One region of the Nonomuraea sp. NPDC002799 genome, then DNA from elsewhere that is predicted to be linked to it. Evidence: predicted binding sites of a transcription regulator. Region 1 holds the regulator's gene; the other holds the start of a gene.
The links. The regulator HrcA, encoded in region 1, represses chaperone genes, less so after heat shock. The targets are predictions, from matches to a motif close to TTGGCACTCTCNNNNNGAGAGTGCCAA.

Region 1 (14,822 bases):
GCGGGCAGCGCGGCCGTGCCGGACATGACCGCCAGACGCCCGGGCCGGCGTGCCACGCGCCGCCAGTCGTGCCAGGCCAGGGCAAGAGGGGCCGGCAGGGACGGCCAGCGCCGCGAGCTCAGCTTCCGGGCCCGCCAGTGGTTGTCCTCGGCGATCCAGGTCAGCCCGCTGGGATCGAGCCCCGCGGCCGCGTTCGCCAGGTGGCCGGCACGAGTGGAACCGGCGATGACCGTACGGGCCGGGATCCGGCCGAGTGCCGCCCACGCCTGGCGTGCCAGCAGGGCGGAGGCCGCCACGGCCCCGGACGCGGCGGCGGCCACCATCGGCACGGAGGCGGACGCGGCGACGGTCAGCACGACGCGGGCCTGGCCGCTCACGAGCACCACTGCCAGCACCAGGAGCGCCGCCATCGCGGCCGTCGACCAGACCTGCCACGACTGGGACGCCTGGCCGAGGACCGCCAGCGCCATCACGCCCACGCTCGCCGACACGCCCACCGCCAGCGCGCCGAGCAGCCGCCACACGAGCTGGTCGGGCGCGCCGAGCGCCGCCACCAGCCCGAATCCCAGCACGACACCGGCCGGAATCGCCACCATGAACAACATCCGGCCCGTACGTCCGAGCAGGCTCCGCCGGTTCAGCGGCGACAGGATCAGCCAGGAGGCATCGGCGGCGGGCACCAGCACCGGTCCGGCGGCGCGGGCGGCCGCCAGCAAACCCGCCAGCCCCAGTGCGAGCAGCGCCGCTCCGGCGCCCATACGACCCGGATCCGCCGGCACCCCCAGGCCGGAAATCGTGGTGGACAAGGGCTGGCCGAGCACGGCGGTGAGCAACGCCAGGGTGAAACCGGCGACGTACCGATCGACCAGGCTGGGGCGGGCGCGGCGGCGGGAGGCGAGGTACGCCCGCACTGTCCGCACGCTGACCTCAGGCTCGATCATGCGGACACCCCCGAGGGGGCGACCTGGCGGGCGCGGGCGGCCAGAGACCGGTCGTGTGTGGCCATCACCACGGTGCCGCCCTCGCCCGCGTACTCGTGCAGCAGATCTCCCAGACGGCTCCGGAAGCCGGCGTCGAGACCGCGTTCCGGCTCGTCCAGGAGCAGCAGGGTGCTGGGCCGCAGCAGCGCAGAGGCCAGGGAGAGGCGCTGGCGCTGGCCGGTCGACAGGTTCAGCGGCGGCGCGTCGGCCCGCTCCACCAGGGCGAACACCTCCAGCGCCGCCTCCACCGTCATACGTGCCCGCGCGTACACGGCTCCCATCAGCTCCAGGTGCTCGCGGACGGTCAGCCCCGGGTACCAGGCCGGCTCATCGCCGAGCAGCGCCACGCGCCGCCAGAAGGCGGAGTCATCGGCGGGCGGCTCCCCGAACACCCGTATCTCACCGGAGGTGACGGGCTGGATCCCGGCCACGCAGCGCAGGAGGGTCGACTTGCCGGACCCGTTGGGGCCGACCACGGCCACGATCTCGCCCGCCGAGACGGACAGGTCCATCCCGCGGAGCACGGGATTGCCGCCGAGTTCGACGGTGAGGTTTTCGATGCTGACGATCGGGAGGCGCACCGTTCGAGCCTAGCCATCGAGATCCCGCTGCGGCCCGGGAGCCCCGGCGGGCAAGGGGATTCTGTCGGTGTCACCGTCTACCTTCAGTACCGAACACCTGTGCGACTGGAGGGTGACGTGATTGCTTCTGAGCGATTCGAGCGTGCCGCCGTGTTGGGGGTGGCTGTGGCTGAGGAGACTCGGCGGTTGTTGAGGCTGCACCTGGTGGCGTCGGAGGGGGAGGCGGCCGATGGCACGGTGCTCGTCGACGTGCCCTATCCGGACGCGGCCGTGGTGACGGCGTTGCTGGACGTGGCGGCCGAGTGTTTCGGGGAGCGCGGTGATTCGGTCGAGGAGACCAGGCAGGCGGCCCTGGAGACGTTGTTAAAGCTGGCCGACTTCGACAACGAATCCCAGCTCCGCCCGGGATAGGCCCCCCGGGGGACAATGGGGTCGCTGTCCGGAAGGTGTCTCGGTTACCGTCCCATCATGCGCATTGTCTCGGTGAACGTGGGCACTCCGGTCGAGGCGGGGTGGGCGGGGAAAGACGGGCGTACGGCGATCGACAAGCGGGCGGTGACGCACCGGGTGGCGGTGCTCGCCAACGGGCTCACCGGTGATGGGCGGGCCGACCAGGAGCACCACGGCTCGCTTGATCAAGCCGTCTACGCCTACGCCAGGGAGGACTACGACTGGTGGGAGCGCGAGCTCGGCCGGGACCTGCGTGACGGGCGGTTCGGGGAAAACCTCACCACGTCCGGTCTCGACGTCAACGGGGCCGTGATCGGGGAGTTGTGGCGGGTCGGCAGTGTTGTGCTGGAGGTGAGCGGCCCCCGGATACCGTGCGTGGTGTTCCGCAACTGGATGGACGAGCCGGGCTGGCTCAAGAGGTTCACGCAGGCGGGCCGGCCGGGGGCGTACCTGAAGGTGGTCGAGCTGGGGGAGCTGGGCGTGGGCGACGAGGTGGAGATCGTGTCGCGGCCCGAGTCCGGGGTGACGGTGCGGGAAGGGTTCCGGGCCTGGCACGGGGACAAGGACGCGCTGCGCGCCATCTTGGCAATACCCGGACACGACCCCCAATGGGATGAGATAGCCGAGCGAGTGCCGGCCGTTGAGCGGATCGGACCGCCGGAGGGGTGACCGGGCGGGCAGGCAGGAAGCGCCCGCCCGGCCAACCTCTCAGCGCAGTACGGAGTACAGCGCCGACGTGAGGGACGCGCGTGAGTCGTCCTGGTCGATCGACCACATCATCGACCCGCCCAGCCCCTTGAGCCGGATGTAGGCCGCCTTCTGCACCAGCACCGCCGGATCGTCGTACGACCAGAACTCGTTCCCGTCGTACAGCCACATGGCCCCGGTCCGCAGATCCCGGTAACGCTTGCCGGGCTTGGCCACCAGGTCCTTGTAGTCCTCGGTGCCAGGTCCCCACTTCCCGGCCGCGGGGCCGGTGGCGGGCTGGTAGAGGCCGTCGCCGCCGCCGGACACCCCGGTCCAGCCCTGCCCGTAGGCCGGCACGCCGACCACGAGCTTGCGGCCGGGGGCCCCGCGTGACAGGTAGTCGCGGACGGTCTGGTCGACGCTGTACTTCACCGGGTTGGGATCCCGCCGGTCGTTGAGCAGGTTGCCGTTGTGCCCGGTCTGCGGCTCCCAGGTGCCGTGCAGGTCGTACCCCTGAACGGTGGCGAAGTCGAGCTGCTTGAACACCTTGCGCACCTCGTACCCGGCGTCGATCTTCGCCGCCGCGGCCGGCAGGAAGGCCGAGAGCTGGGAGGTCCGCGAGAAGGCGGTGAGCTGCGCGCGCAGCTCCTCGGTGAACAGCGTGAAGTTCCGCTTGTCCTCGGGGCGGATGACGTTCCCCTCGGCGCCGGACGAGCCCGGCCACTCCCAGTCCAGGTCGATCCCGTCGAACACGCCGGCGCCCGCACCCGCCTCCAGGCCCGGCAGGTCGCCGCGCAGCCACAGGTCGACGCATGACCGCGCCAGCGCGCTGCGGGACTCGGGGGTGAGAACGGCGTCGGAGAAGTACTTGGAGCCGGTCCAGCCGCCCAGCGAGATCAGCACCTTGAGGCCGGGATGCTTGGCCTTGAGCTTGCGGAGCTGGTTGAGGTTGCCGTTGAGTGCCTGCCCCGGCGCGTCCGCCACCCCGTCCACGCTCTGCTCGGCCGGCACCGGCCGCTGCCAGTCCGCCCACGGGTCCGCCGAGTAGCAGGCGCCTTCGGCGCTCACGAACCCGAACGCGTAGTTCAGGTGGGTGAGCTTGGCCGCGGCGCCTGTGACGTCCACGTCCTTGACGTGGTAGTTCCGCCCGTAGACGCCCCATTGGATGAAGTACGCCACCCGCTTGAAGCCGGAGTGGGCCTCGGCGGGCACGGAGACCGCCGTGCATCCGAGTAACAGCGAGAGCGCGATCAGGATCTTCTTCTTCACGGGGCGTCTCCCGGGGGGTTCACTTATAGGAAACTTTCCTATAAGTGAACGCGATCGTAGAGCGGCTCCTCCTAACCGTCAACGATGCGGGCCACCTCTTCGGGGCTGGACAACACCGACCAGCCGTAAGCGGGGTCGGAGAACAGCGACAACACCAGGTCCGCCACCTCCTGCCGGGTCGCGCCGGCCTGCAGCAGGGCCATGACGTGCGGGGGCGGCGGCCGCAGGAAGGCGTTGGTCCAGTCGGTGACGGGCGCCGCCGCCTCCCACATCCGCTCGGCCGTGGTGCGGCCGAAGGCGACGTCGTACGGGCCGCCGGCCGCGATGGCGTCGGCCGCGATCCAGGCGCAGGCCGAGCCCAGGTTCGCCCCCTGGCCGGTCAGCGGGTCGTTGGTGATCCACGCGTCGCCGACGGCCAGGGCGATCCGCCCGCCGGACAGCTCGGCCACCGGCACGCGCACCGTCGGGGTCACCGCGCCCTGCAGCAGGTCGTCGGGCCCCAGCAGCTCGAACTCCGCCTGCTCCACCCGCTCGGCCAGCCGCGGCGCGTGCTCGGCGAGCAGCGGGAGCAGCGCGTCCGCGACCTCGGCCGCGGGCAGCCGGGAGAGCGGCTCCAGCGGCCCGCCGGGGATCCCCTCGACCAGGACGCTGGAGGCCAGGCCGTGCCTGGTCAGCGTGGGCATGCGGAAGATCTCCCCGCAACCGGGCGAGATGTTGTAGCTGAAGACGGCGCCGAGGTCGAGCCCGTAGTACAGGCCGGCCGTCAGGATGCGCTGCGGCCGGTCGTACGGCGAGCGTGCCGCGTCGCGCGGGAACAACTCCGCGACCGAACGCCGTCCCGCCGCCACCACCATCAGCTCGTGCCCCTGCGACCAGCGATCCACCTGCGCCGCGTCCGGCGCGGCCGCCACCACGGCGATCCGGCCGCCCCGCCGCTCGAAGTCGTCCATGAACGCGGGCAGCAGCAGCCGGAAGTCCACCGAGTGGAACGGCTCGGCGACGTTGGCGACGAACTCCAGCGGCGGATCCCCCTTGATCGACAACTTGGCGGCGGGCATCAGGCTCCCCGGCTCCCTGAAGTGCGCGCTGCCCAGCTCCCGCTCGCGTGCCTGCGTGTGGCCCATCCTGCCCACGGTGTTCGGGAGCCGCCCGGCGCGCAGCGCCCCGGCGTCGTGCTCGGTGTAGAGGGTGACGTCGACCCCCAGCTGCTGCAGGCGCAGGGCGAGCGTCAGCCCTGAGATCCCCGCGCCCGCGATGCCGATGCCTGGCATGCGAATCTCCCTTTTTGTCGGTTATGACGTCTCGGTGGACGCCCCGGGGCTTGCAGTTGGATTGGAGCACCCTTGCGAGCCGGGCAGACTGGAGGTGTGCCATCCACCCTGCCTGACGGCGATCCCGCGCCCGCCTCCGGCGAGCTGCCCGACAGCGCCCTGAGCGGTCTCGGCGAGCGTCCGTTCGGCTTCTACGTGCACGTGCCGTTCTGCGTGACGCGCTGCGGCTACTGCGACTTCAACACCTACACCGCCGCCGAGCTGGGCCCAGGAGCCTCGCACCGCGACTACGCGGACACGGTGGTCGAGGAGCTGCGCCTCGCGCGCCGGGTCCTGGGCACGGCCGATCTGCCGGTGGAGACGGTGTTCTTCGGCGGCGGCACGCCCACCCTGCTGCCTCCCGAGGACCTGGCCAGGATCCTGGCCGCGATCGACTCCGAGTTCGGGCTGCGGCCGGGCGCCGAGGTGACCACCGAGGCCAACCCCGAGTCGGTGGACCCCGCCTATCTGGACAAGCTCCGGCACGGCGGCTTCAACCGGATCAGCTTCGGCATGCAGAGCGCGCGCGAGCACGTGCTGCGGGTGCTCGACCGCCGGCACACGCCAGGCCGGGCGGCGCTGGCGGTGAAGGAGGCGCGCGCGGCGGGGTTCGAGCACGTGAACCTCGACCTGATCTACAGCACGCCGGGCGAAACCGACGACGACTGGCGGGCCTCGCTGACCGCGGCGATCGAGGCCGGTCCCGACCACGTGTCGGCGTACTCGCTGATCGTCGAGGAGGGCACCAGGCTCGCGGCCCGGATCCGGCGCGGCGAGCTGCCGATGCCCGACGACGACGTGGCGGCCGACCGCTACCTGATCGCCGACGAGATGCTGGCCGAGGCCGGTTTCCACTGGTACGAGGTGTCCAACTGGGCCACCTCCGAGGAGGCCCGCTGCCGCCACAACCTGCTTTATTGGACCGGCGGCGACTGGTGGGCCGCCGGGCCCGGCGCGCACAGCCACGTCGGCGGCACCCGCTGGTGGAACGTCAAGCATCCGGCCGCCTACGCCCAGCGGCTGGCGGCGGGCGCCTCGCCGGCGCACGCGCGCGAGGTGCTCGGCCAGGACGATCGTGACGCCGAGCGGCTGATGCTGGAGCTCCGGCTGGTGTCCGGCTATCCGCTCGCCGAGGTGGCGCCCGCCGGGCGTACGGCCGTGGCGAGCGCTCTGGCCCGCGGGCTGCTGGAGCCCGGGGCGTTCAGATCGGGCCTGATGGTGCTCACGCTCCAGGGCCGGCTGCTGGCCGACGCCCTCATCAGGGACCTGCTGGTCTAGGTGATCAGGCGGATGGCGAACGGGTAGCGGTAGTTCTCGCCCCTGTTGGTGGCGATGGCGGCCTGGATGTGGAAGATCAGGGACACGATCCAGACCACGGGCAGCAGGAGGGCGCCGATGAAGACGACGACCAGGATGCCCGACACGATGTAGCCGATGAACATCGTGATCTGGAAGTTGAGCGCCTCGGCGGCCTGGTCCCTGACATAGGGGGACTCGTCCTTCTTCATCAGGTAGATGATCAGCGGGCCGACCCAGGAGACCAGCAGGCCCAGGAGGTGCGAGAGCATCGCCATGGTGGTGTCGTCGGTGCCTCGGCGCGGGCCGTACCTGCCGGGGATGTACGGCACGCCCGGGTGCGCCGCGTAGCCGGGCTGCTGCTGGTGCTGCGGGCCGCCGTAGCCGGGCGGAGGGCCGTAAGTGGCCTGCTGTCCGTAGCCGGGCGGCGGTGGCGGCTGACCGTAGCTCGGCGGCTGCTGCCCATAGCCAGGCTGCTGCCCATAGCCGGGTTGCTGTCCGTAACCAGGCTGCTGTCCGTAACCGGGCTGGGAGCCGGGCTGCTGTCCATAGCCGGGCTGAGAACCGGGTTGCTGACCGTAGCTCGGCTGGGAGCCCGGTTGCCGGCCGTACCCGGGCTGCTCGCCGTAACCGGGCTGCTGGCCGGAGTCGGGTTGCTGAGGGCCGGATCCGGGCTGGTCCGGCGGGATGTCCGAACGGGACACGCGGCGGGTGTAGTCGTCGCCGGCCGGCGGCTGCGGGGGGTCCTGGCTCATGATGCCTCCGTTACGAAGTCGATCAGTTCCTCGACCCGGCCGAGCAACTCCGGCTCCAGGTCCGTGTACGTCGAGACGGCCCCGAGAATCCGCCGCCACGCCTGCGCGGGCTCCACCCGCCAGCCCAGGGCGGCGATCACGCCCTCCTTCCACGGCACCCCGCGCGGCACGTCCGGCCAGCCGGGGATGCGGAGCACGGAAGGCTTCACCGCCTGCCAGACGTCGATGTACGGATGCCCCACCACGAGCACGTCGGGCGAGGTGATCCGGGCGGCGATCCGGCTCTCCTTGGAGCCGGGGACGAGGTGGTCGACCAGCACGCCCAGCCGCCGTCCCGGCTCGGGGCCGAACTCCGCCACGATGGCGGGCAGATCGTCCACGCCCTCCAGGTATTCGACCACGACCCCTTCGACCCGCAGGTCGTGGCCCCAGATCTTCTCCACGAGGGCGGCGTCGTGCACACCCTCCACGTAGATCCGGCTCTCCTTGGCCACCCTGGCCCGCAGGCCCTCCACCGCGACGGAGCCCGACGCGCTGCGCCTCGGCGCCGCGGGGGCGGCGGCCGGGCGTACGAGCGTCACCGTCTTGCCGTCCAGCAGGAACGCGGCGGGCGCGAGCGGGAACAGGCGGCGCTTGCCGAACCGGTCTTCGAGCGTGACGGCCTCCTTGTCACAGGCCACCACGGCGCCGCAGAAGCCGCTGTCGGCGTCCTCCACGACCAGGTCCGGCTCTGCGGGCACCTTCGGGATCTTGCCCTTGCCCGGTCGCCGCCAATTCCCCGCCAGCACATCGCCCTCGTACACACGGGGACCGTAGCAAATCACCCGCCGACCGCAAGGCGCTTGCGGGCGCCGCTCCGGCGCATCAGGACGACGACGGTGCCCACGATGGCGATGAGCAGGCCGGCGCCGGGGATCAGGAACAGGAAGGCCACCCCGCCGACCAGCCCGCCCGCGGCGGCGGCCAGCTCACGGCCGACGCCGTAGCGGACGCTCGCCTGCTCCTGCGTGGTGCAGGTGAGCTGGTAGTCGCCCTTGGCGGGCGCGTTGATGACGAGGATCTGCTCCCATACGGTGCTGCCCATCGTCACCGTCTGGGAGCCCGTGGTCTTGGCGAGTTTGGCCTGGCCCGGCCCGCCGGAGATCTGGCACTGGTAGTGGACGACCGCGTCGCTGGCCAGGTAGATCGCCGGCTTGTTCGCGGGATCGATGGAGACCGTCACGCTTTCGCCCGACGCGAACGTCTTGGTGGGAGCCAGCGCGGACACGCTGCTCATCACGCCGTTGGCGAACAACGCGATGCCGACGCCCGCGCACACCACGGCCACCAGCCATACCAGGGCGATCCACCACAGCCGGGGCTTGATGGCTTTGGCGTCGATGCGTGGCGGGAACTGGGGCTGGCCATACTGTCCGTACTGGGGTGCCTGCCCGAACGGCGCCTGGCCGGGCGGCGGCGGTCCGTAGCCGCCCGGAGCCTGACCGTACTGCGACGGCGGCGCCCCATAGCCCTGCTGAGGGCCGTAAGGCGGCTGAGAGCCTCCCTGCGGGCCGTAACCAGGCTGCGAGCCAGGTTGGGGGCCATAAGGCGGCTGAGAGCCTCCCTGCGGGCCGTAACCAGGCTGCGAGCCAGGTTGGGGGCCATAAGGAGGCTGAGGGCCAGGCTGGGGGCCGTAGCCGGGCTGAGAGCCCGGTTGGGGCCCGTAGCCGGGTTGGGAGCCAGGCTGAGGGCCGTAGCCGGGAGGGGGGTCGGGCTGGGAGCCTGGGGGAGGAGATTGCGGAGGTGGCGGCTGCTGACCGTGGTACGGACCCTGCCCTGGCGGCGGGCCGTACGACGGGGGCTGGGAATCGTCGGTCATGTGCGCAAGTGTGAGGCCTGTCGCTTGTAAGTGGCTAGCAGCAGGATGACACCCGGTGTTATCGCACCTTGTGAGCGGGAGCCGTACACTTGGCACTCGGGAACACAGAGTGCTAGACATCGCGTTCCCCGGCAAGGGCAGAGGCAGGAGGTGAGCACGTGCTCGACGATCGGAAACTTGCGGTGCTCCGCGCCATTGTCGAAGACTACGTGTCCACCAACGAACCGGTGGGCTCCAAGGCGCTGGCGGAGCGCCACAACCTCAAGGTCTCCCCGGCGACGGTCCGCAACGACATGGCGGCGCTGGAGGAGGACGGCTACATCACCCAGCCGCACACCAGTGCGGGCCGGGTGCCGACCGACAAGGGCTATCGGCTGTTCGTCGACCGGCTCTCGCAGGTCAAGCCGCTGTCCTCGGCCGAGCGCCGGGCCATCGAGACGTTCCTCGCCGGCGCGGTCGACCTCGACGACGTGGTCACCCGCACGGTCCGGTTGCTCGCGCAGCTCACCAGGCAGGTGGCGGTCGTGCAGTATCCGACGCTGACCCGTTCGACGGTCAGGCACGTCGAGATCGTGCCGCTCACCGACCGGCGGGTCATGCTGGTGCTGATCACCAACACCGGCCGGGTCGAGCAGCGCGTGATCGAGCTGCCCGAGGTCGTGGAGGACACCCGCATCGCCCACCTGCGCGCGGTGCTCAACGCCTGCCTCGACGGCTGCGGCCTGAGCAACGTGCCCGAACTGGTCGCCGACCTGCCGGAGCGGTTGCCCGTGGAGGACCGCCCGGTGGTGGCCACGATCCTGTCGGTGCTGCTCGAAACGCTGGTGGAGCGGCACGACGAGAAGATCGTGTTCGCCGGCGCGGCCAACCTCGCGGGCGCCGACTTCACCGTCGGCCTGCGCGACGTGCTCGAAGCACTGGAGGAGCAGGTCGTGCTCATGCGGCTGCTCGGCGAGACTTCCACAGACACCCCGTCCGCGCTCACCGTGCGAATCGGCGCCGAAAACCCTTACCTGCGCGGCACATCCATCGTCGCGACCGGATACGGTTCTGGCGACAACCAACTGGCCCGGCTAGGCGTGCTGGGTCCCACGAGGATGGACTACCCCGTGACGATGGGCGCAGTACGCGCGGTGGCACGCTACGTCAGCCAGATCCTGGCTGCATCATAAGAGGTCGATAAGTGGCAAACAGCGACTACTACGCCACCCTCGGGGTGCGGCGTGACGCCAGTCAGGACGAGATCAAGAAGGCTTATCGCCGACTCGCCCGCGAGCTGCATCCCGATGTGAACCCTGATCCTGAGACCCAGGAGCGGTTCAAGGAGATCACGCAGGCCTACGAGGTGCTGTCCGACCCGAACAAGCGCCAGATGTACGACGTGGGCGCGGATCCCTTCGGCGGCGCCGGAGCGGCCGCCGGGGCCGGCGGGTTCGGCGCGGGTTTCCCGTTCAGCGACATCATGGACGCCTTCTTCGGCACCGCGGGCGCCACCAGGGGGCCTCGTTCGCGGGCCCGCAGGGGCCGCAACGCGACCATCCGGGTCGAGCTGGACCTGCGCGAGACGGCGTTCGGCACCACCCGTGAGCTGGTCGTCGACACGGCCGTGATCTGCGAGGTGTGCCATGGCGCCGGAGCCGCGGCCGGCACCCATCCCGACACCTGTGACATGTGCAGCGGGCGCGGTGAGATCTCCCAGGTCACCCGCTCGTTCCTGGGCCAGGTGATGACCTCGCGGCCGTGCCCGCAGTGCGGTGGGTTCGGCACGATCATCCGTCACCCCTGCCAGGAGTGCGCCGGCGACGGCCGCGTGCGGACCCGCCGGACGATCAAGGTCCGCATCCCCGCGGGCGTCGAGGACGGCACGCACATCCAGCTCGCCGGCGAGGGCGAGGTCGGCCCCGGCGGCGGGCCGCCGGGAGACCTGTTCCTGGAGATCGTCGAGCGCCCGCACGAGATCTACGAACGGCGTGGCGACGACCTCCACTGCACCGTCCAGATCCCGATGACGGCCGCCGCGCTCGGCACCGTGCTCGCGGTGGAGACGCTCGACGGCACCGAGGAGATCGACGTGCGCCCCGGCACGCAGTCGGGCCAGGTCATCACCATGTACGGGCGGGGCGTCCAGCGGCTCAACGAGTCCGGCAGAGGCGACCTGCTGATCCACGTCAACGTGGAGACCCCCAACCGGCTCGACCCGGCGCAGGAGGAGCTGCTCCGCGAGCTTTCGCGGCAGCGGGGAGAGGAGCGCCCGCCGGGTAAGTTCGCACCGGGGCAGCAAAGTTTTTTCTCCCGCCTGCGTGACGCCTTCAACGGTAGGTGACACGTGACCGTCCCGGTGTTCCTGGCCCAGGAGCTGGACGGTGCGGAGCTCACGCTCGACGGCCCCGAAGGGCACCACGCGGCCTCCGTGCGGCGCCTGCGGGCCGGCGAGCGGGTGGATCTGACCGACGGAGCGGGCGCCGTCGCCGAATGCGTCGTCCGTGAGGTGCGCAAGGACGCGCTCCGGCTCGACGTGATCGGCCGCTACCGGGTCGAGGCGCCCGCACCACGCCTGATCGTGGTCCAGGGGCTGCCCAAGGGCGATCGGGGCGAGCTGGCCGTGGAGATGATGACCGAGGTGGGCGTCGACGTGATCGTGCCCTGGGCGGCCGCGCGCAGCATCACCCAGTGGAAGGGCGACCGGGTCGCCAAGGCGCTGGGCCGCTGGCGCGGCACGGCACGCGAGGCGGGCAAGCAGGCCCGCCGGTTCCACCTGCCCGAGGTGACGGAGCTCGCCTCCACGGCGAAGGTCGAGGAGCTGCTGGGCGGCGTGGCGCTGGGGCTGGTGCTGCACGAGGAGGCGGCCGAGCCGCTGGCCGGGGTGGCGCTGCCCGCGGGTGGCGACATCGTGATGGTCGTGGGGCCGGAGGGGGGCGTCTCGGAGGAGGAGCTCGCCAGGTTCAGGGCGGCCAAGGCGGTGCCCGTGCTGCTGGGGCCGACCGTGCTGCGTACGTCCACGGCCGGGGTCGCGGCGGCGGCCGTGCTGCTCACGCGCACGGGACGCTGGTAACGACGCTGACAGGCAGGACGCCGCCAAGCGGGCGGATCGCCGTCAGGGCGTGGTCTGGGAGTCGATCAGCGGGCTGATCACGTCGGTGGGGGTGTCCGTCGCGTCGCCGGGCGGGCACTCCTCGGGAGGGCAGGCCGTCGGCTGCCCGGTCGTCTCCTCCACCGTGGGCGTCGGCGTGGGAGAGACCGCCGGGCAGTCCTCCGGCGGTTCGGCCTCCTCGGACGCGGTGGACGGGCACTCCTGCGGCGTGGAGCTGATGCTCTGCGAGGGCCGGCTGGTCGAGTCGGCCTTCCTCGTGGGCCGTGGCGACGCGGGCCGCGAGGTTTCGGGCGGCACGATGACGGCCGGCTGGTCGGGGCTGGGCTCCTCCGGCGGCGGCTGCTGGGAGCGGGTGGTGGAGGAGTTGGAGGGAACCTCGGAGGTCTCGTTGCCCGCGGGCGCGACAGGCCGCTGATCGATGATCTGGGAGCGCAGCTCCGGAACGGCCATCACGATCGTTCCGGCGACCAGCAGGGCGCTGACGGCGGCCGCCCCCGCACGCCACCAGAACAGGTTGCGGACCCCGCGCCGGTCGATGCGGGCGCGGATGATCTCCAGTCCTTCCGGCGAGGGCACGACCGCGTCCGCCTCCGCGCGGAGCGCACGGCGCAGGAGGTCACCGTGCTCGTCGGGGGGCTGGATCATGACATTTTCTCCAGAACGGATCGCAAGGCGGCCATGCCACGGGCGGTGTGGCTCTTGACCGCGCCCTTGCTGATGCCCATGGCGTGGGCGATCTCAGCTTCGGACAAGTCACCGTAGTAACGCAGGACAAGTGCTTCTCTCTGCCGGGTCGGCAGGGACCGTAACGCCTCGATGACCGCGGAGCGTTCCAGCTCGCCGATCGCGCCGTTCTCGGCGCTGGGGGCGTCCGGCAGGCCCTTGGGAGCATACTTCTCGACGACCGCGCGGTGACGCAGCACGGAACGGGACCGGTTGACGACAGACTGACGAAGGTAGGCGAGTGCTTTGTCGGGGTCACGCAGCCTGCGCCAGGCACCATGGATGGCGACGAACGCATCCTGCACGACTTCCTCAGCGGTTGCCATGTCACGCACGAGCAACACAGCGAGACGCACCAACGACCGAAAGTGCGCGCTGTACAGCGCGGTAACAGCCATGTCGGCATCCCACCCGACCGGCACCGCCCCCATCGACCTGTCGGCCAGAAGGGTTTCGGTGGTCACATCAGTGGGACGCGCGGCCTTCCCGATGGGTTTACGCTCTTCCGGTTCTTGCGGTTTCCCCGGTTCCTTAGGGTGCATTACCCAGTCGTGTCCTCGGCAGGTGGCGCTCGCCCGACCCTGAATCGTCTTTTTTGCTGAAGTGTCGCACACACACCCTAACTGTGTTGATCTTCCTGTGCACGACGCGGCGGATTACCGATTCGCAACGGACTCGCTCGCGGGCGGCCCCTCGATAGGGTGCCGGTGTGAGCGACTGTCTATTCTGCAAAATCGTCGCCAAGGAGATCCCCGCCGAGATCGTCCACGAAACCGGCAGGACTCTGGCGTTCCGCGACATCAACCCGCAGGCTCCCACGCACGTGCTGGTCATCCCGAAGGAGCATCACGCCGACGCGGCGGCGCTCGCCGAGGCCGACGACGGGCTCGCCGACGACGTGCTGAAGGCCGCCCACGCGGTCGCCGTGCAGGAGGGCGTGGCCGGCGGCGGCTATCGCGTGGTCTTCAACACCGGTCTCGGCGCCGGTCAGACCGTCTTCCACGTGCACGCCCACGTCCTGGGCGGGCGCGACCTGACGTGGCCCCCGGGTTAGCCGGCGGGCCGGCCGCCCGTCCGAAACGTACGCCGATGGCGAGGTCACCGCTCCGATGACCGGCCGCGGTGATATTGGCGCGAGCAATCCGCCTGGTCCCGGCTACGATGGTCGGAGAAGAACACCGAAAGAGACCGGGAGGCATCAGGCCACTGGCCTGCCCATGTCCGAACTACACGAATCCCGACGCACGGCACCTCCCTCGCGCACTCAAGCCAAGGTGCTGATTCCGGACGAATACCCGATGGTCAGCCTCCTGGGCTCCCGTGACGAGCTGCTACGCGTCATCGAGGGCGCCTTCAGGGCCGACATCCACGTGCGGGGCAACGAGATCACCGTCACCGGCAGCCCGGACGAGAGCGGCACGGTGGTGCGGCTCTTCGAAGAGCTCGTCGAGGTGCTGCGCAGCGGTGGCGAGCTCACCCCCGACGCGGTCGAGCGCAGCATCGCCATGTTGCGCATGACCTCCGACCGCCCCGCCGAGGTGTTGTCGCTCGACATCCTCTCCTCGCGCGGGCGGACCATCAGGCCGAAGACGGTCAACCAGAAGCGCTACGTCGACGCGATCGACCAGCACACGGTCGTGTTCGGCATCGGCCCGGCGGGCACCGGCAAGACCTATCTCGCGATGGCCAAGGCCGTGCGGGCCCTGCAGGAGAAGCGGGTCAACCGCATCATCCTGACCCGTCCCGCCGTCGAGGCCGGCGAGCGGCTGGGCTTCCTGCCCGGCACGCTCTACGAGAAGATCGACCCCTACCTGCGGCCGCT
Region 2 (14,822 bases), on a different contig from region 1:
GCGCGACGGCCATGAGCGTAGAAGGATCGGGGACATGACGACGACGACAAGACGGCGCAGGGTCGGGATCGCCGGCGCGCTCGTCGGTGCGGCATCCGCCGGAGTCGCGGCGGCGGCGCTGGCCAAGCGTTACGCGGTCGGCCGCATCAGGCTGCGCCCCGACACGGAGTCCAGTGAGCCGTACGGCGAGCTGCGGGGCAGGGAGCGCACGCTCGTCACCTCCGACGGGATGGCGCTGCACGTCGAGATCGACGGGCCCGATGACGCGCCGCTGACCGTGGTCTTCTGCCATGGCTACTGCCTCAACCTGGAGTCCTGGCACTACCAGCGCAAGGACCTGCGCGAAAACTACCGCGTCGTGCTGTGGGACCAGCGCTCCCACGGGCGCTCGCAGCGCGGCGGCGCCGCCGACAGCACGATCGACCGGCTGGGCGAGGACCTGGCCGAGGTGATCGAGCAGTTCGTGCCCGGCCCGTGCGTGCTGGTCGGCCACTCCATGGGCGGCATGACCATCATGGCACTGGCCGACCGCCACCCCGAGCTGTTCGGCGACCGGATCCGCGCGGTGGCGCTCATCGCGACCTCGGCGGGCAAGCTGGCCGAGCTGACGCTGGGCCTGCCCGCGCTGCTGTCCAAGGTCGTGCACAAGGTCGCCCCCTCGACGGTCTCGATGCTGGGCAAGCGCGGCTCGCTGATCGACAAGACCCGCCACGCGGGCAGCGACATCGCCTTCCTGATCACCCGCTACATGGGCTTCGGCGACTCCAAGAACGTCAGCCCGACCCTGGTCGACTTCGCCGAGTCGATGATCAGGGGCACGCCCACCGAGGTGGTCGCCGACTTCTACCCCGCGCTGATGAACCACGACAAGCTCTCCGCCCTGCACGTGCTCGACCCGGTCCCCACGGCGATCCTCGTGGGCGACCACGACTGGCTGACCCCGCCCGAGCACAGCAAGGCCATCGCGGCCGCGCTGCCCAAGGCGCAACTCACCGAGGTGCCCGACACCTCCCACCTGATCCAGCTGGAGCGGCCGGGCATCGTCAACGACGTGCTGCGCGACCTGGCCAAGCGGGTGGAGCTCTGACGTGAGGCTCGCGACCGCCGAGGCCATGCGCGCGTACGGCGCCCGCCTGGCCGGCCACCTGCGCCCTGGCGACCTGCTCGTGTTGTCGGGCCCGCTCGGCGCCGGAAAGACCACGCTCGTGCAGGGCATCGCCGAAGGGCTCAAAGTACGCGGACCCATCACCTCGCCCACGTTCGTGATCGCCAGGGTGCACCCGTCACTGCGCCAGGGCCCGCCGCTCGTGCACGTCGACGCCTACCGGCTGGGCGGCGACCTGGAGGTGGACGACCTCGACCTGGACGCCTCCCTGGAGGAGTCCGTCACCGTCGTCGAGTGGGGAGAGGGCCTGGTGGAGGGCCTGGCCGACGACCGGCTCGACATCCACATCGATCGCGAGGCGGGCGACGAGGCGCGGATCATCACGCTGCGCGGGGTGGGCCCCAGGTGGGCCGACACGCCGTCTGATCCGCCAGAAGATTAAAACCACCGTCAAACAGTGTTAATGCTGGCACCCTTGACTTACCAGGCCATAGATATGAATCATGATCGCTGGTCAGGGATTCGCCCAGAAATTCTGGGTATCAGGAGGGGCGACATCCACAATTTTGGTGGATGCTGGGGTGCAAGACGGCAAAGTGGGGTGCGGCCGGTGCTCAGGGTCAGGCGAGTCGCTTACGCGGGAGTCATCGTCATGGTCGGTCTGACCGGCTGCACGGCCTCAGCGGAAACAGATCCCACACCGACACCCTCGGCCAGCGGCACAGCCGCTCCGTCGGCCACGCCGAGCACGCCCCTCACCGGCAGTCCCCGGCCGACGGCCACCAGGCAGACCATCTCGGTCCAGCTCAACCCCGACCGCATCACCGCGGGCGAGACCTCCAGCGTGTGGATCCTGGCCAACTGCCCGGTCCCGACCGGCGGCCCCGCGCACACCGGCACCGCGACCTCCAGGGCGTTCGTCAACGGCGTCACGCTCAACCCCGTGCCCGCGGCGTCGATCACGCCCGCCGTGACCGCCAGCCCCGCCAACGGCTCGCCCTGGGTGCGCGGCGAGGCGCGCGTGTCTGGAGCGGTCCGGCGCGGCAACTACCGGGTCGACGTCAAGTGCGACGGCACCAACGACATGGGCCGCGCCACGCTCAGGGTCGTCGCGGCCGACGCCCTGCCCAGCAGCGTGCCGAGCAAGGCGCCCAAGGCGGGCGGCGGCGGCATGTACGCCAAGGACGCCGGCGAGGAGTCCTCCATCCCGTTCGGTCCCGCCGCCGTCCTCATCGGGCTGGCGCTGGTCGCGGGCGCCGGCATCGCGGTCAAGCGGCGCAACCGGGCGTAGGCGGGCTGAGGCGATGGCCCGAGCAGGACGGGTGGTGCTCGCGGGCGCCCTCACGGGACTGGCGCTGGTGGCGTTCGGCAAGGGCATGACGGGCACCACGCCCGTCGCGGCCGTCGTGCCCGAGAGCATCGACATCCCCTCGATCGACGTCGAGGCCTCGCTGATGAAGCTCGGCCTGGACAAGAACGGCGAGGTCGAGCTGCCGCCCTACGAGAAGCCGAAGATCGCCGGCTGGTACACCGGCAGCGCCGTACCCGGGGAGAAGGGGGCTTCGGTGATCATCGGCCACGTCGACACCAAGTCGGCTCCGGCCGTGTTCTACAAGCTGAGGCAGTTACGCAAGGGTGAGACCGTCAAGGTCGAGCGCAGCGACGGCAAGGTCGTGAGCTACAAGGTCGACGCGATCGAGCAGGTGCACAAGGACTCCTTCCCGGCCAAGCGGGTGTACGTCGAGGACGGGCTCAAGCTGGTCACCTGCGGCGGCAAGTTCGACTACGCCAAGGGCGAATACCTCGACAACATCATCGTCTACGCCTCGAAGGTCTGAGTTCGGGCACACCTTCGTGGGCTGAGACCGGCTGCGCCTTCGCGGCCTGAGACCGGCTGCGTCTTCGTGGGCTGAGACCGGCTGCGTCTTCGTGGGCTGAAAACGGCTGCGCCCGCCGCGGCCTGAAAACGGTTTGCGCCCTCCGGGAGCATGGAGGCATGAGCGCAGAGACCCATCCGCCCGCGTCCGGCACGCGGGTGCCGTGGCAGAAGGTCCACCCGTCGGTGCGCGCGGCGGTCGAGGAGTTCCTCGGCGGCCGGGTGGTGGCGGCCGACACCCAGCCGGGCGGGTTCTCGCCGGCGGCCGCGGTGCGGTTGCGGACCGAGGGCGGCAGATGCGCGTTCGTCAAGGCCGTCGGCCCCGAGCCGAACCCCGACACCCCCGGCATCTACCGCGCCGAGCTCAAGATCGCCGCGATGCTCCCCGCGTCACTTCCCGCGCCGCGCCTGCTGACCGGCTTCGAGGTCGCGGGCTGGGTGGCGCTGGTCTTCGAGGACATCGACGGCGCCCATCCCGCGCTGCCGTGGCGGCGCGGCGAGCTCGACCGGGTGCTCGCCGCCGTCGGCGAGATGTCGGCCCTGCTGACCCCCGCCCCCATCGACGCGCCGCCGATCGAGGCGGTCTTCGGCCCGCGCCTGCGCGGCTGGCGGCGGCTCCTGGAGGAGGACACCGCGGGCCTCGACCCCTGGGCGCTGCGCCACCTCGGCGCGCTGGCCGAGCTGGAGTCCGGCTGGGCCGTGGCGGCGGCGGGCGACAGCCTGGTCCACGCCGACCTGCGGGCCGACAACATCCTGCTCACCGACGAGCACGTCTACGTCGTCGACTGGCCGTGGGCCTGTGTGGGCGCGCCCTGGTTCGATCTGGTGTCTCTGCTGCCCTCGGTCGGCATGCAGGGCGGGCCGCAGCCGCATGAGCTGCTCACAAACCCCGATCCGGCCGTGACCGCCGTGGTCGCCGCGCTGACCGGCTATTTCGTCCGGCAGGGCCGCCTGCCGGGGCCGCCGGGGATTCCCAAGCTCAGGGCGTTCCAGCAGGCGCAGGGCGTGGTCGCGCTCGGCTGGCTGAAGTGGCGTACCGGCTGGGTGTGAGCCGTCCGGCGGGTAGGCTAAACAGTCGTGCTGGTCCTGGCCTTTGATACCGCGACACCTGCTGTCACCGCCGCGCTCCATGACGGGGAGCGTGTGCTCGCCGAGTCGACGACGATCGACGCCCGGCGCCATGGCGAGCTGCTCGTTCCCACCATCGAGGTGGTGCTGCGCGAGGCGGGCACGTCTCTGCGCGACGTCACGGCGATCGTGGCGGGCAGCGGCCCCGGGCCCTACACCGGGCTCAGGGTCGGGCTGATGACCGCGCAGGGGCTCGCCACGACGCTCGGCGTGCCCGCCTACGGCGTGTGCACCCTCGACGCGGTCGCCTACGGCAGCGGGTTCGGCGAGCCGTTCCTGGTGGCCACTGACGCGCGGCGCAAAGAGGTGTTCTGGGCGCGTTACGCGGACATGCGCACCAGGCTGGCCGGGCCTTTCGTGGACCGGCCCGCCGACGTTCCGGTGGAGGGGCTGCCGGTCGTGGGCGCCGGTGCCGCGCTTTATGCCGAAATTTTGGGACAAGGGGGCGGGGTGGCGCCGTACCCGTATGCGGGCGCCCTGGCCGCCCTCGCGGCCGAGCGGCTGGCCGAGGGCACGCCGCTCGACCCGCCGCGCCCGATCTACCTGCGCCGGCCCGACGCGGTGGTGCCGGGCGCGCCCAAGAGGGTGACGGCGTGAGGCTCAGGCCGATGACCGAGGCCGACCTTCCGGCGGTCATGGCGATCGAGCGGGCCACGTTCCCGCTCGACGCGTGGAGCGAGGGCATGATGCGCGGCGAGCTGGCCGACATGCCGCGCTCGCGCCACTACGTCGTGGCCCTGGTCGGCGACGAGATCGTGGCCTACGCCGGGCTCGCCGTCGCAGCCGATCAGGCCGACGTGCAGACCATCGCGGTGCTGGACAAGCACCAGGGCACCGGCCTCGGCGGCGCGATGCTGACCGAGCTGCTCGCCGAGGCGCGCCGCAGGGGAGCGCGCGAGATCTTCCTGGAGGTCCGGGACGACAACCCGCGGGCGCAGGGGGTCTACCGGCATTTCGGGTTCGAGGACATCGGCACCCGCCGCCGCTACTACGACGACGGCACCGACGCGATCATGATGAGAAGGAAGCTGGATGGCTGACGCACCTCTGGTCCTGGGCATCGAGACGTCCTGCGACGAGACCGGCATCGGCATCGTCAGAGGTCACACGCTGCTGGCCAACACGATCGCCTCCAGCATGGAGGAGCACGCCCGCTACGGCGGCGTGGTGCCCGAGGTCGCCTCGCGCGCCCACCTGGAGGCCATGACGCCGACCGTGGAGGCCGCGCTGGCCGAGGCCGGGCTGAGATTCGCCGACATCGACGCCATCGCCGTCACGGCGGGCCCTGGGCTGGCCGGGGCGCTCCTGGTCGGCGTGGCCGCGGCCAAGTCCTACGCGCTCGGCCTCGGCGTGCCCCTCTACGGCGTCAACCACCTGGCCGCCCATGTCGCCGTCGACCAGCTTGAGCACGGGCCGCTGCCCAAGCCGTGCATCGCCATGCTGGTGTCGGGCGGGCACTCCTCGCTGCTGCTCGTGCCCGACGTGGCCGCCGACGTCATCTCGCTCGGCTCGACCGTCGACGACGCGGCGGGGGAGGCGTTCGACAAGGTGGCGCGGGTGCTGGGGTTGCCGTTCCCCGGCGGGCCGTACATCGACCGGGCCGCGCGCGACGGGTCCGCCACGGCGATCACGTTCCCGCGCGGCAAGGTCGACGACGGCACGCTCGACTTCTCCTTCTCCGGCCTCAAGACCGCCGTGGCGCGCTGGGTCGAGGCCCGCGAGGCCACCGGGCAGTCCGTGCACGTGCCCGACGTGGCCGCCTCCTTCCAGGAGGCCGTGGTCGACGTGCTGACCCGCAAGGCGTTGCAGGCGTGCAAGAAGTACGACGTGCACGACCTGCTCGTCGGCGGTGGGGTGGCGGCCAACTCGCGGCTGCGGGCGCTGGCGCAGGAGCGGTGCGAGGCGGCGGGTGTGCGCCTTCGGGTGCCCAGGCCCGGGCTGTGCACCGACAACGGCGCCATGGTCGCCGCACTGGGCTCGGACCTGGTGGCGGCCGGCATCACACCGTCCACGCTGGAGATCCCGGCCGACTCCTCGTTGCCGATCACGACCGTCTACGTGTGAGCCCGTCGCGCGGGCCACGCTCGCGCGGGCCACGCTCGTGCAGACCGGCTCGCGCGGCCCGCGCTCGTGCAGACCGGCTCGCGCGGGCCGCGCTTGTCCGGGCCGGGCTTGTTAAGTCGCGCTTGTCCGGGGCGGTGTGTCCGGGGTGGTGGGTCCGGGTGGCTTCGGGGGCTCAGTCCTTGGTCCTCGTCGGGCGGAGCAGGGCCTCGGCCAGGACCAGCATGCTCTCCTCCAGGGCGCCGAGGCGCTTGGTCAGGTCGTCGGTCGCGGGCGCGACGATGCCGCTGACCGTCTCGGCGAGCTCGTCGCGGTCCGGGCGCGACCGCACCAGGTCGGTGAGCGTGTCGGCGGCGGCGGCCAGGCGCTCGGCGTGCTCGCCGGTCTGCGACCTGATCAGGTCGCCGACCCGCTCGGGGATGGCCAGGGCGGCGGGTAGCTGCACCACACGCTGGTTGACGGCCTCGATGCGGTCGTCCACGGACTCCAGGTGCTCGCCGGCCTGCTCGGCGCGGGTGGCCAGGCCGTTCATGTGGGCGTCGAGGCCGTTGAAGCGGGTGTCGAGACCGCTGAAGTGGCCGTCGATCGTGTCGAGGCGGCCGCTCAGGTGCTCCTCGGCCTCGCCCAGCCGCTCGTCGATGGCGTCGATCTGGTTGTCGAGCTTGTTGAAGCGGCCCTCGCTGCGGGTGGCGCTGTCGCCCAGGTGCTGGTCGGTGGTGGCCATGCGCTCGTCGAGTGAGGTGAAGCGGGTGTCGATACGCATGTCCAGCGCGTCGAAGCGGTCGTCGTGGCGGCCCAGGTGACCGTCCATCGTGCCCAGCCGCTTGTCGACCCCGCCGAGCCGGCTGTCCACGGAAATGAGGCACTTGTCGACGCCGGTCATCCGCCCGTCGAGCCCGTCGAGCCTGGTGTCGATGTCGGCCAGGCACTCGTCGGCTGACTCCAGGCGGCTGTCGAACCCGGTCAGCCTGGTGTCGAGGCCCATGAGGCGGCCCTCGGCGCGTTCGAGGCGGGCGTCGACGCCGTCGAGCCGGGCGGCCAGGCGCTGCTCGCTCTCGCCGAGCTCGACGGCGAGGTGCCGGTCGGCCTCGTCGAGCCGGGCGGTCAGGCGCTGCTCGATGCCGGACAGGCGGCCGGTGAGCTGCTCGTCGGCCTCCCTGAGACGTGTGGTGGCGCGCTCGTCCGCCTCGGTGAGCTGGGTGGTGAGGCGCTCGTCCGTTTCGTCCAGGCGGGCTGTCAGGCGTTGGTCGGTCTCGTCGAGGCGGGCCGTCAGGTGCCGGTCCGTCTGGTCGAGGCGGGCCGTCAGGTGCCGGCCGGTCTCGTCCAGGCGGGTCGCGAGGTGCTGGTCGGTTTCGTCGAGGCGGGTGGTGAGGCGCTGGTCGGTCTCCTCGATCCGCGTGGTGAGACGCTGCTCGGCGGCGTCGACCTTGACGGCCATCTGCTCGGCCGTGCCCGCCAGGCGGTCGTTGACGCTCTCGGACAGATCGCCCACCACGATCTCGACGCGGTCGGTGCGGGTGGCCAGATCGGCCATCGACTTGTCGAGCCTGGTGAACCGGCTGGCGGCGGCCTCCATGCTGGAGTGGAGGGTGGCCAGGGTGGCGGCGAAATCGGACATGCCCTTGGTGATGCCATCGGTGGAGTCGAGCACGGACTGCAGCCGGTTGAGCGCCTCCTCCACGCTCTCGCCCATGGTCCCCAGATCGGCCCAGAGGCTCGGCAGCTCGGCGACGGGGGCGATCTGGGCGTCGACGTGGCCCACCCGCTCTCCGACGGCGTCCACGTGGTCGCGGACCGCCTCCACGTGCTGGGCGAGGCCCTCCGCCCACATCGGCGGCTTGGCGGTGATCTCGTCGAGCCGTCCGCTGACCGATTCGAGCGTGCCGCTGAGCCCGCCCAGCTCGCGCTCGCGGACCTCGCGAAGCAGCCACTCCATGCCTTCGAGCCGCTGGCGGATCTCGTCGAGCACGGCGCCCTGGGTGCGCTGCTCGTACACGTGATCCTGAGCGGCACGCGCGAGCAGGTCGCGCATCCTCGCGGGAACGTCGGTCGGAGCGCCTGCCTGGAGAAGGACGGTGTGGCTGGAATGGTTCACCGAAAGGCTCCTTCGCTCGCCGACGGTCAGCCGCGCAGCGGTGGGGATAGGTCCGGTCTGCAGTTGAAAGAGCGAAAACGCGGTTAACCGCACTAGGGGGAGAACGCCCGCCCGCCAACCTTAGCCTCTCGGCAAGGTCCGTCAGTGCTGAAGTGAAAGATCGCGGTTATCGGATAAATGAGCGATTTGGGCGTTCAGGCAGGTCGGAAGGGGTTGCAGATGAGGACCGAGGGTTTATCCAGAATTCGGGTCAGCATGATGACCGCAGATTTATCCCCGTTGAGCCGCAGGTCGGCGCGGAGGCGTTCGATGTCGATGGCGGAGCCGCGCTTTTTGATGGTGACATTACCGATTTGTCGCTCTCGGAGTGTGGTACGCAGCTTTTTCAGGGAGAACGGCAGAATGTCGGTCACTTCGTACCGGGAGGCCCAGGGAGTGTCCACCGGATCGTCGGCCGTGATGTAGGCGATCATCGGATCGAGCAGGCGGCCATTGATCATTTCGGCCACCTCGCCCACCAGGTGTGCCCGGATGGCGGCGCCGTCCGGCTCGTAGACGTAGCGGCCGGCGGGGCCCACCGGGGGCCGGACGTCCCGGGCGGCCATGGTGTGCCCGGCGGGGAGCAGGGTGGCGCGCCGGCCGTCCCCCTGGCCGGCCCAGATCGTGGCCTCCTTGACCTCGCCCTTGTAGGAGATCCATTCAGCTTCCGCGCCGCCGGGGATGAACTCGTACGGGATGCCCGGGGCCACCTTGAGGCAGGCTCTGCGGGCTCGGGAGATCAGGTCGAGCACCACGGGCCAGGGCGGCGAGTAGGCCATGGGGTCGAACGTCCGGCCCCGGCTCGTCCGGCGGGCAGGATCGGCGAACAGGACGTCGTACGCCTCCGGGCGCACGGTGGCGGCGTCGGCCACGGTCACCGTCACCCGGTCGCCCACCCCGAGCGCGTCGGCGTTCGCCCTGGCCACGGCGGCGGTCAGGGGGTCGGTGTCCACGGCCGTCACGGTGCAGCCGGCGCGCGCCAGGGCCAGGAAGTCGCCGCCGATGCCGCAGCAGGCGTCCACGACGCTCGGGCCCGGCGCGGTCGCGGCGATCCGGCGGGCGCGGTGCTCGGCGACCTCCGCGCGGGTGGACTGCTCCAGCCCGTGAGGGGTGAAGTACATCGCGCCGGCGTCCGCGCCGAACTTGGCTCTGGCGCGTTCGCGCAGCCCGGCCTGGGTGAGGGCGGCGGAGGTGAGGGTCGCGTCGTAGGTCTTGCGCAGTTTCGTGGCGGCGGCGACCGGATCGGCGCCGATGAGCTCCCCGGCCTCGGCGAGGGCTCGCCGGCCGCGCGGGGTGAGCAACTCGTTGAAGGCGTCGACGTCCACGTCGGACGACGTTAGCGCGGTCGCGCGGGTGCGGACGCCGCCACGTCGGTGGTGCCGGGAACGGACCGGCGCAGACGATTCCGCTCCGGGAACGGACCGGCGCAGACGATTCAGCTCATGGCGTAGCGGAACATTTGGAGCGGGTCGTGCCCGGCGGTGGCGGTGGGTATGTCGCCTTCGGCGGCGCGGTGCCGACGTGAACGTTCGTGCACGTGGGAGACTTGGGAAAGGCCGTTGTGACGGTCGTGGAGCTGCTGGGCGCGGGGGTCGCACGGGCCCTGACTCTCGGCGTCGCCGGTGCCTGGAGTCGCCTGACCGGACTCGTGCTCGCGCGGGCGCCGGCGCTGATCTGGCGGACGGCTCTGATGCCTGATCGCTGTCAGCGGACGCGTTCGTGTTGACTGTCAAGCCCCTCTTGCATATGTTTCCTGTTGGCACTCTCCCCTTGAGAGTGCCAACGTGCGACGAGGCAGGTCTGACACCCGCGACGGCAGGCCCCGCTGGTCGCCTCTTCTAGATCATTCAAATCTGAAGGGGAGGTCCGATCGTGACGACCGCCACCAAGGTTCCCGTTAAGCCGCTCGGCGACCGCATTGTGGTTCAGCCGCTTGAGGCTGAGCAGACCACCGCTTCCGGCCTGGTCATCCCGGACACTGCCAAGGAGAAGCCGCAAGAGGGCAAGGTCCTCGCGGTGGGTCCCGGCAACTGGGATGAGGACGGCGACAAGCGCATTCCGCTTGACGTCGCCGAGGGCGACATCGTCCTCTACAGCAAGTACGGCGGCACAGAGGTCAAGTACGGCGGCGAGGAGTACCTCGTGCTCTCCGCCCGCGACGTTCTCGCGATCATCGAGAAGTAAGCCGGTTGTGTCGGGCCCCGGGCGCTCTTGTGGGCGGCCGGGGCTTTCGATGCTAGGAGAGGACTTTCAGCATGGCGAAGATCCTGGAGTTCAACGAGGACGCCCGCCGCGCTCTTGAGCGTGGTGTGAACGCCCTCGCGGACGCCGTGAAGGTTACCCTCGGCCCCCGTGGCCGCAACGTCGTCATCGACAAGAAGTTCGGTGCCCCGACGATCACGAACGACGGTGTGACCATCGCTCGTGAGATCGAGCTGGAAGAGCGCTACGAGAATCTCGGCGCCCAGCTCGCCAAGGAAGTTGCCACCAAGACCAACGACATCGCGGGTGACGGCACCACCACCGCGACCGTCCTGGCCCAGGCCATGGTCCGCGAGGGCCTGCGCAACGTGGCCGCCGGCGCCTCGCCGCTGTCGCTCAAGCGCGGCATCGACAAGGCCGCCAAGGTGATCAGCGACAAGCTGCTCGCCAGCGCGCGCGAGGTCGGCGACAAGAACGAGATCGCCAATGTCGCGACGATCTCCGCGCAGGACGCCAAGATCGGCGAGCTGATCGCCGAGGCGTTCGACAAGGTGGGCAAGGACGGTGTCCTCACCGTCGAAGAGTCCAACGCCATGGGCATGGAGCTCGAGTTCACCGAGGGCATGCAGTTCGACAAGGGTTACCTGTCGGCCTACATGGTGACGGACCCCGAGCGCATGGAGGCCGTCCTCGAGGACACCTACGTCCTCATCACCCAGGGCAAGGTCGCCTCCATCGCGGACTTCCTGCCGCTGCTGGAGAAGATCGCCCAGACGAAGAAGCCGCTGCTCGTGATCGCCGAGGACGTCGAGGGCGAAGCCCTGGCCGTGCTGGTGACCAACAAGATCCGCGGCACCTTCACCTCCGTGGCCGTCAAGGCCCCGGGCTTCGGCGACCGCCGCAAGGCCATGCTGCAGGACATCGCCACCCTCACCGGCGGCCAGGTCGTCAGCGAGGAGGTCGGCCTCAAGCTGGAGCACGTCGGTCTCGAAGTGCTCGGCACGGCCCGCCGCGTCGTCGTCACCAAGGACGCCACGACCATCGTCGACGGCGCCGGTGACGCGAAGGCGATCGAGGACCGGGTCAAGGAGATCAAGATTGCCATCGAGCAGTCCGACTCCGACTGGGACCGCGAGAAGCTGCAGGAGCGCCTGGCCAAGCTCGCCGGAGGTGTGTGCGTGCTGCGTGTCGGCGCCGCCACCGAGGTGGAGCTGAAGGAGAAGAAGCACCGCCTCGAGGACGCGATCTCCGCGACGCGCGCCGCGATCGAGGAGGGCATCGTCTCCGGCGGTGGCTCCGCGCTCATCCACGTGGGCAAGGAGCTCGACGACCTCGGCCTCACGGGCGACGAGGCCACCGGTGTCGGCGTCGTGCGCCGCGCCCTGGCCGAGCCGGCCCGCTGGATCGCCGAGAACGCCGGTCTTGAGGGCTACGTCGTGACGCACAAGGTGGCCGAGCTCTCGGCCGGTCAGGGCTTCAACGCCGCGACCGGCGAGTACGGCGACCTGATCGCGCAGGGCGTCATCGACCCGGTGAAGGTCACGCGGTCGGCTGTGCAGAACGCGGCTTCGATCGCGGGCATGCTGCTCACCACCGAGGTTCTCGTGGTGGACAAGCCCGAGGAGGAGGCTCCCGCCGCCGGCGGTGGCCACGGTCACGGCCACGGCCACTGACCCGTCTTTCTCTCTTGCTGTCACGGCCCGCACCCTCCCGGGGGTGCGGGCCGTGACGTTGTGCGGGGTCGCGGCAACCTACGCTGGTGGCGAAGCGGGCAGGGGGAGGCGGCGGAGTATGCGATACCGGCGGGCGGTGGAGCGGCTGCGGATGCTCGCCGACGCGTGCGACCAGACCAGGCGCGTGCCGGCGAACGAGCCGTTCCTGCGCGAGGCGTACGTCTTCGGCGATCTGCCGGCGGGAACCGATCCCGTCGACCAGATCCAGGCCGTCTTCGTGCTGAACCTGCCTGCCGTCGAGGTGGCCTGGGAGTCTCATCCGCCCGGCACCGCGTGGCTGGTCGACTTCCTGCGGCTGGATCAGGGCGGGGTCGCCTACTGGTGGCGCTCGCACCAGGATCCCGTGGCGAATCACCTCATCCGGAGCCCGGTGCGGTTCTGGTCGCTGGACGGTCCCGATCGGGAGGTGCTGGACGCGCTCGCCGAGCGCCGCTTCGACGGGCCGCGCGAGGGGCCGCCCGATGCCGGGGAGGAACGGGCTCAGGTGGAGGCCGAGCTCCGGACGGCTCTGGCGCATCTGCGCGAGGTGCGCGGCTCCTACTGGGACCGGCAGTGGCGGCGTGAGCATCGCGGGCTGGGGCGTTCACCGGAGCGTCATCTCTGGGAAGCGGTGGCGGGGTATCTGGATCTGCTGGATGTGCGGGACGAGTGAACGCGGGTTCCGCGTGCAGCAGGGAGACGCTCGACGCCGGGGTTCCGCGTGTAGCAGGGAGACGCTCGCCCGCTCGACGCGGGATTCCGCATCGAGCAAGGAGACGCTCGCCCGGTCGTACCAGGCGAGCGTCTCGGCGGCGGCGGGGTCCGCGTCGCACTCAGCGCGCGGAGAGCTGGTCGGCGATGAGGCGGGCCATGGCGGTGTAGCCGGCGTCGTTGGGGTGCAGGTGGTCGCCGCTGTCGTAAGCGGGGTCGAGGACGTCGGGGTCGCCGGGGGCGGCCAGGCCCCGGTCGAGGTCGACGACCGTGTCGTACTCGCCGGAGGAGCGGATCCACTGGTTGACGGCGTCGCTGACGGCGGCGGCGTGCTCGCCCCAGTGGTCGGAGTTCTTGAAGGGCAGCAGGGTCGCGCCGACCACCTTGACGCCCTTCGCGTGCGCCTGCCGGATGAGCCGGCGGTACCCGGCGATCAGCTCGCCGGCGGAGACCACGGGCGCGGGCTTGTACGTCGGGGTGTCGGACTCGCTGAAACCGATGTCGTTGACGCCTTCCAGCACGATGACCGTGCCGACGCCCGGCTGGTCGAGGACGTCGCGGCGGAAGCGGGCGGCCGAGTGGTCGCCGTACCAGGCGGAGTCGTTGAGCACCAGGTTGCCGCCGATGCCGGCGTTCAGGACGGGTCGGGCCCGGCCCGTGGCGGCGAGCCGCTCTGCCAGCTCGTCGGGATAGCGGCCGTTGGCGTCGCCGGTCGAGCCGAACCCGTCGGTGATGGAGTCACCGAAGGCCACCACGGTGTCGCCGCTCTTCTTGCCGCCCGTGACGTCGACGCCGGACAGGTAGTACCACGAGTGCGTCGCCTGCGTGTAGGCGCTCGCGGTGGCGTCGGCGCGGTGGTCGCCCGGTGCCCGATAGCTGCTGGCGTACGCCTGTGAGTGGAACGTCGCCGGTCCCGTGGTGCCGGCGAAGTACAGCGTGACGGCCACCGACTGGAACGGGCTTACGTCGAGCCGTACGGGGTCGCTGGTCAGCCCGCCATGGGCGGGGATGTCCGCCGATGCGGCCTGCCCGAAGGTCAGGTGCCGCACGGACTCCGGCCGCACCGAGGCGCCCTGCCCGGCGTAGGCGACGGTGGCGCCCGTCAGGTGCACGGCGGACGAGCCGTAGTCGTTCGACAACCGGATGCGCACCGATGAGCCGTCCGCGGTGAGCCGGACCACCTGGCGCACGCTCTGGCCGCTGAAGCCCTCCTCCGCCCAGTTCGGCTCGAACCCGGCGCTGGCCCGCTGGGGCGCGGCCATCCACGCGGCCTGCCAGCCCCGCTGCCGCTCGGCGTCGGCCTGAGCGGGGCCGGCGCCGGCCGCGGACGTGCCGAGTGCGATCACCAGGGCCGACAGTGCCGCACCGATCTTCGTGGTGACGTGATTCATGATCTGCTCCTCAATGGTTGGGTCAGTTGGTCGTGTGCAGAGCGGACGATGCGCCAGTCGCGCTGGAACACGAGGTTGTGCAGGTCGGCGGCGGCGATGGCCCGCATGACGGGGACGAGCTCGGTGGCCTGGGCCTGGTCCAAGACGTTGAGCGGCCACTCGCCGACGGTGGCGCCGCGCAGGTGGGGGTGATGGAACCCGGCCCCGTAGTGCGCGGTCAAGGTGATCGGGACGATGCCCGTCCGGCGTTGCTCGGGCCAGCTGAGCCGCCAGGCGGCGTAGGCGCCGCCGGTCGGATCTCGTTGCGGGCCGGTGGCCTGGACGGCGCCGGTGCTGAGCAGGAGGTGCCGGTCGACTTCCGCGAGCACCTGGCGGGCGGGGGCGTCGAGCAGGCCGACGGCCTGCCGGAACGCGGACTCCTTGTCCTGGCGGGTGGAGCGGCCGGCATGGGTGCCGTCCCGCAGGTCCTCGAAGTGCCTGGCCAGCGCCTCCCACGGGGCCG

Region 2: the regulator HrcA is predicted to act here: its motif matches at 10,061-10,087, upstream of groES (co-chaperone GroES).

Annotation. Positions count from the first base shown of each region.
Region 1 covers NZ_JBSFVA010000016.1:64,327-79,148, reverse strand. The annotation lists gene ACWD0F_RS27280 (DUF6297 family protein) at 1-941, opposite strand, end outside; gene ccmA (heme ABC exporter ATP-binding protein CcmA) at 938-1,561, opposite strand; gene ACWD0F_RS27270 (hypothetical protein) at 1,748-1,972, shown strand; gene ACWD0F_RS27265 (MOSC domain-containing protein) at 2,030-2,680, shown strand; gene ACWD0F_RS27260 (glycoside hydrolase family 18 protein) at 2,720-3,967, opposite strand; gene ACWD0F_RS27255 (styrene monooxygenase/indole monooxygenase family protein) at 4,039-5,238, opposite strand; gene hemW (radical SAM family heme chaperone HemW) at 5,335-6,555, shown strand; gene ACWD0F_RS27245 (DUF4870 domain-containing protein) at 6,552-7,328, opposite strand; gene ACWD0F_RS27240 (DUF3097 domain-containing protein) at 7,325-8,131, opposite strand; gene ACWD0F_RS27235 (hypothetical protein) at 8,149-8,655, opposite strand; gene hrcA (heat-inducible transcriptional repressor HrcA) at 9,345-10,358, shown strand; gene dnaJ (molecular chaperone DnaJ) at 10,370-11,509, shown strand; gene ACWD0F_RS27220 (16S rRNA (uracil(1498)-N(3))-methyltransferase) at 11,513-12,238, shown strand; gene ACWD0F_RS27215 (hypothetical protein) at 12,281-12,922, opposite strand; gene ACWD0F_RS27210 (SigE family RNA polymerase sigma factor) at 12,919-13,431, opposite strand; gene ACWD0F_RS27205 (histidine triad nucleotide-binding protein) at 13,710-14,054, shown strand; gene ACWD0F_RS27200 (PhoH family protein) at 14,218-14,822, shown strand, end outside.
Region 2 covers NZ_JBSFVA010000001.1:791,234-806,055, reverse strand. The annotation lists gene ACWD0F_RS03595 (alpha/beta fold hydrolase) at 35-1,087, shown strand; gene tsaE (tRNA (adenosine(37)-N6)-threonylcarbamoyltransferase complex ATPase subunit type 1 TsaE) at 1,089-1,547, shown strand; gene ACWD0F_RS03585 (hypothetical protein) at 1,758-2,396, shown strand; gene ACWD0F_RS03580 (class F sortase) at 2,410-2,943, shown strand; gene ACWD0F_RS03575 (aminoglycoside phosphotransferase family protein) at 3,102-4,031, shown strand; gene tsaB (tRNA (adenosine(37)-N6)-threonylcarbamoyltransferase complex dimerization subunit type 1 TsaB) at 4,059-4,706, shown strand; gene rimI (ribosomal protein S18-alanine N-acetyltransferase) at 4,718-5,149, shown strand; gene tsaD (tRNA (adenosine(37)-N6)-threonylcarbamoyltransferase complex transferase subunit TsaD) at 5,142-6,173, shown strand; gene ACWD0F_RS03555 (hypothetical protein) at 6,346-8,265, opposite strand; gene ACWD0F_RS03550 (class I SAM-dependent methyltransferase) at 8,460-9,629, opposite strand; gene groES (co-chaperone GroES) at 10,177-10,488, shown strand; gene groL (chaperonin GroEL) at 10,560-12,179, shown strand; gene ACWD0F_RS03535 (DUF7711 family protein) at 12,298-12,891, shown strand; gene ACWD0F_RS03530 (SGNH/GDSL hydrolase family protein) at 13,052-14,320, opposite strand; gene ACWD0F_RS03525 (hypothetical protein) at 14,317-14,822, opposite strand, start outside.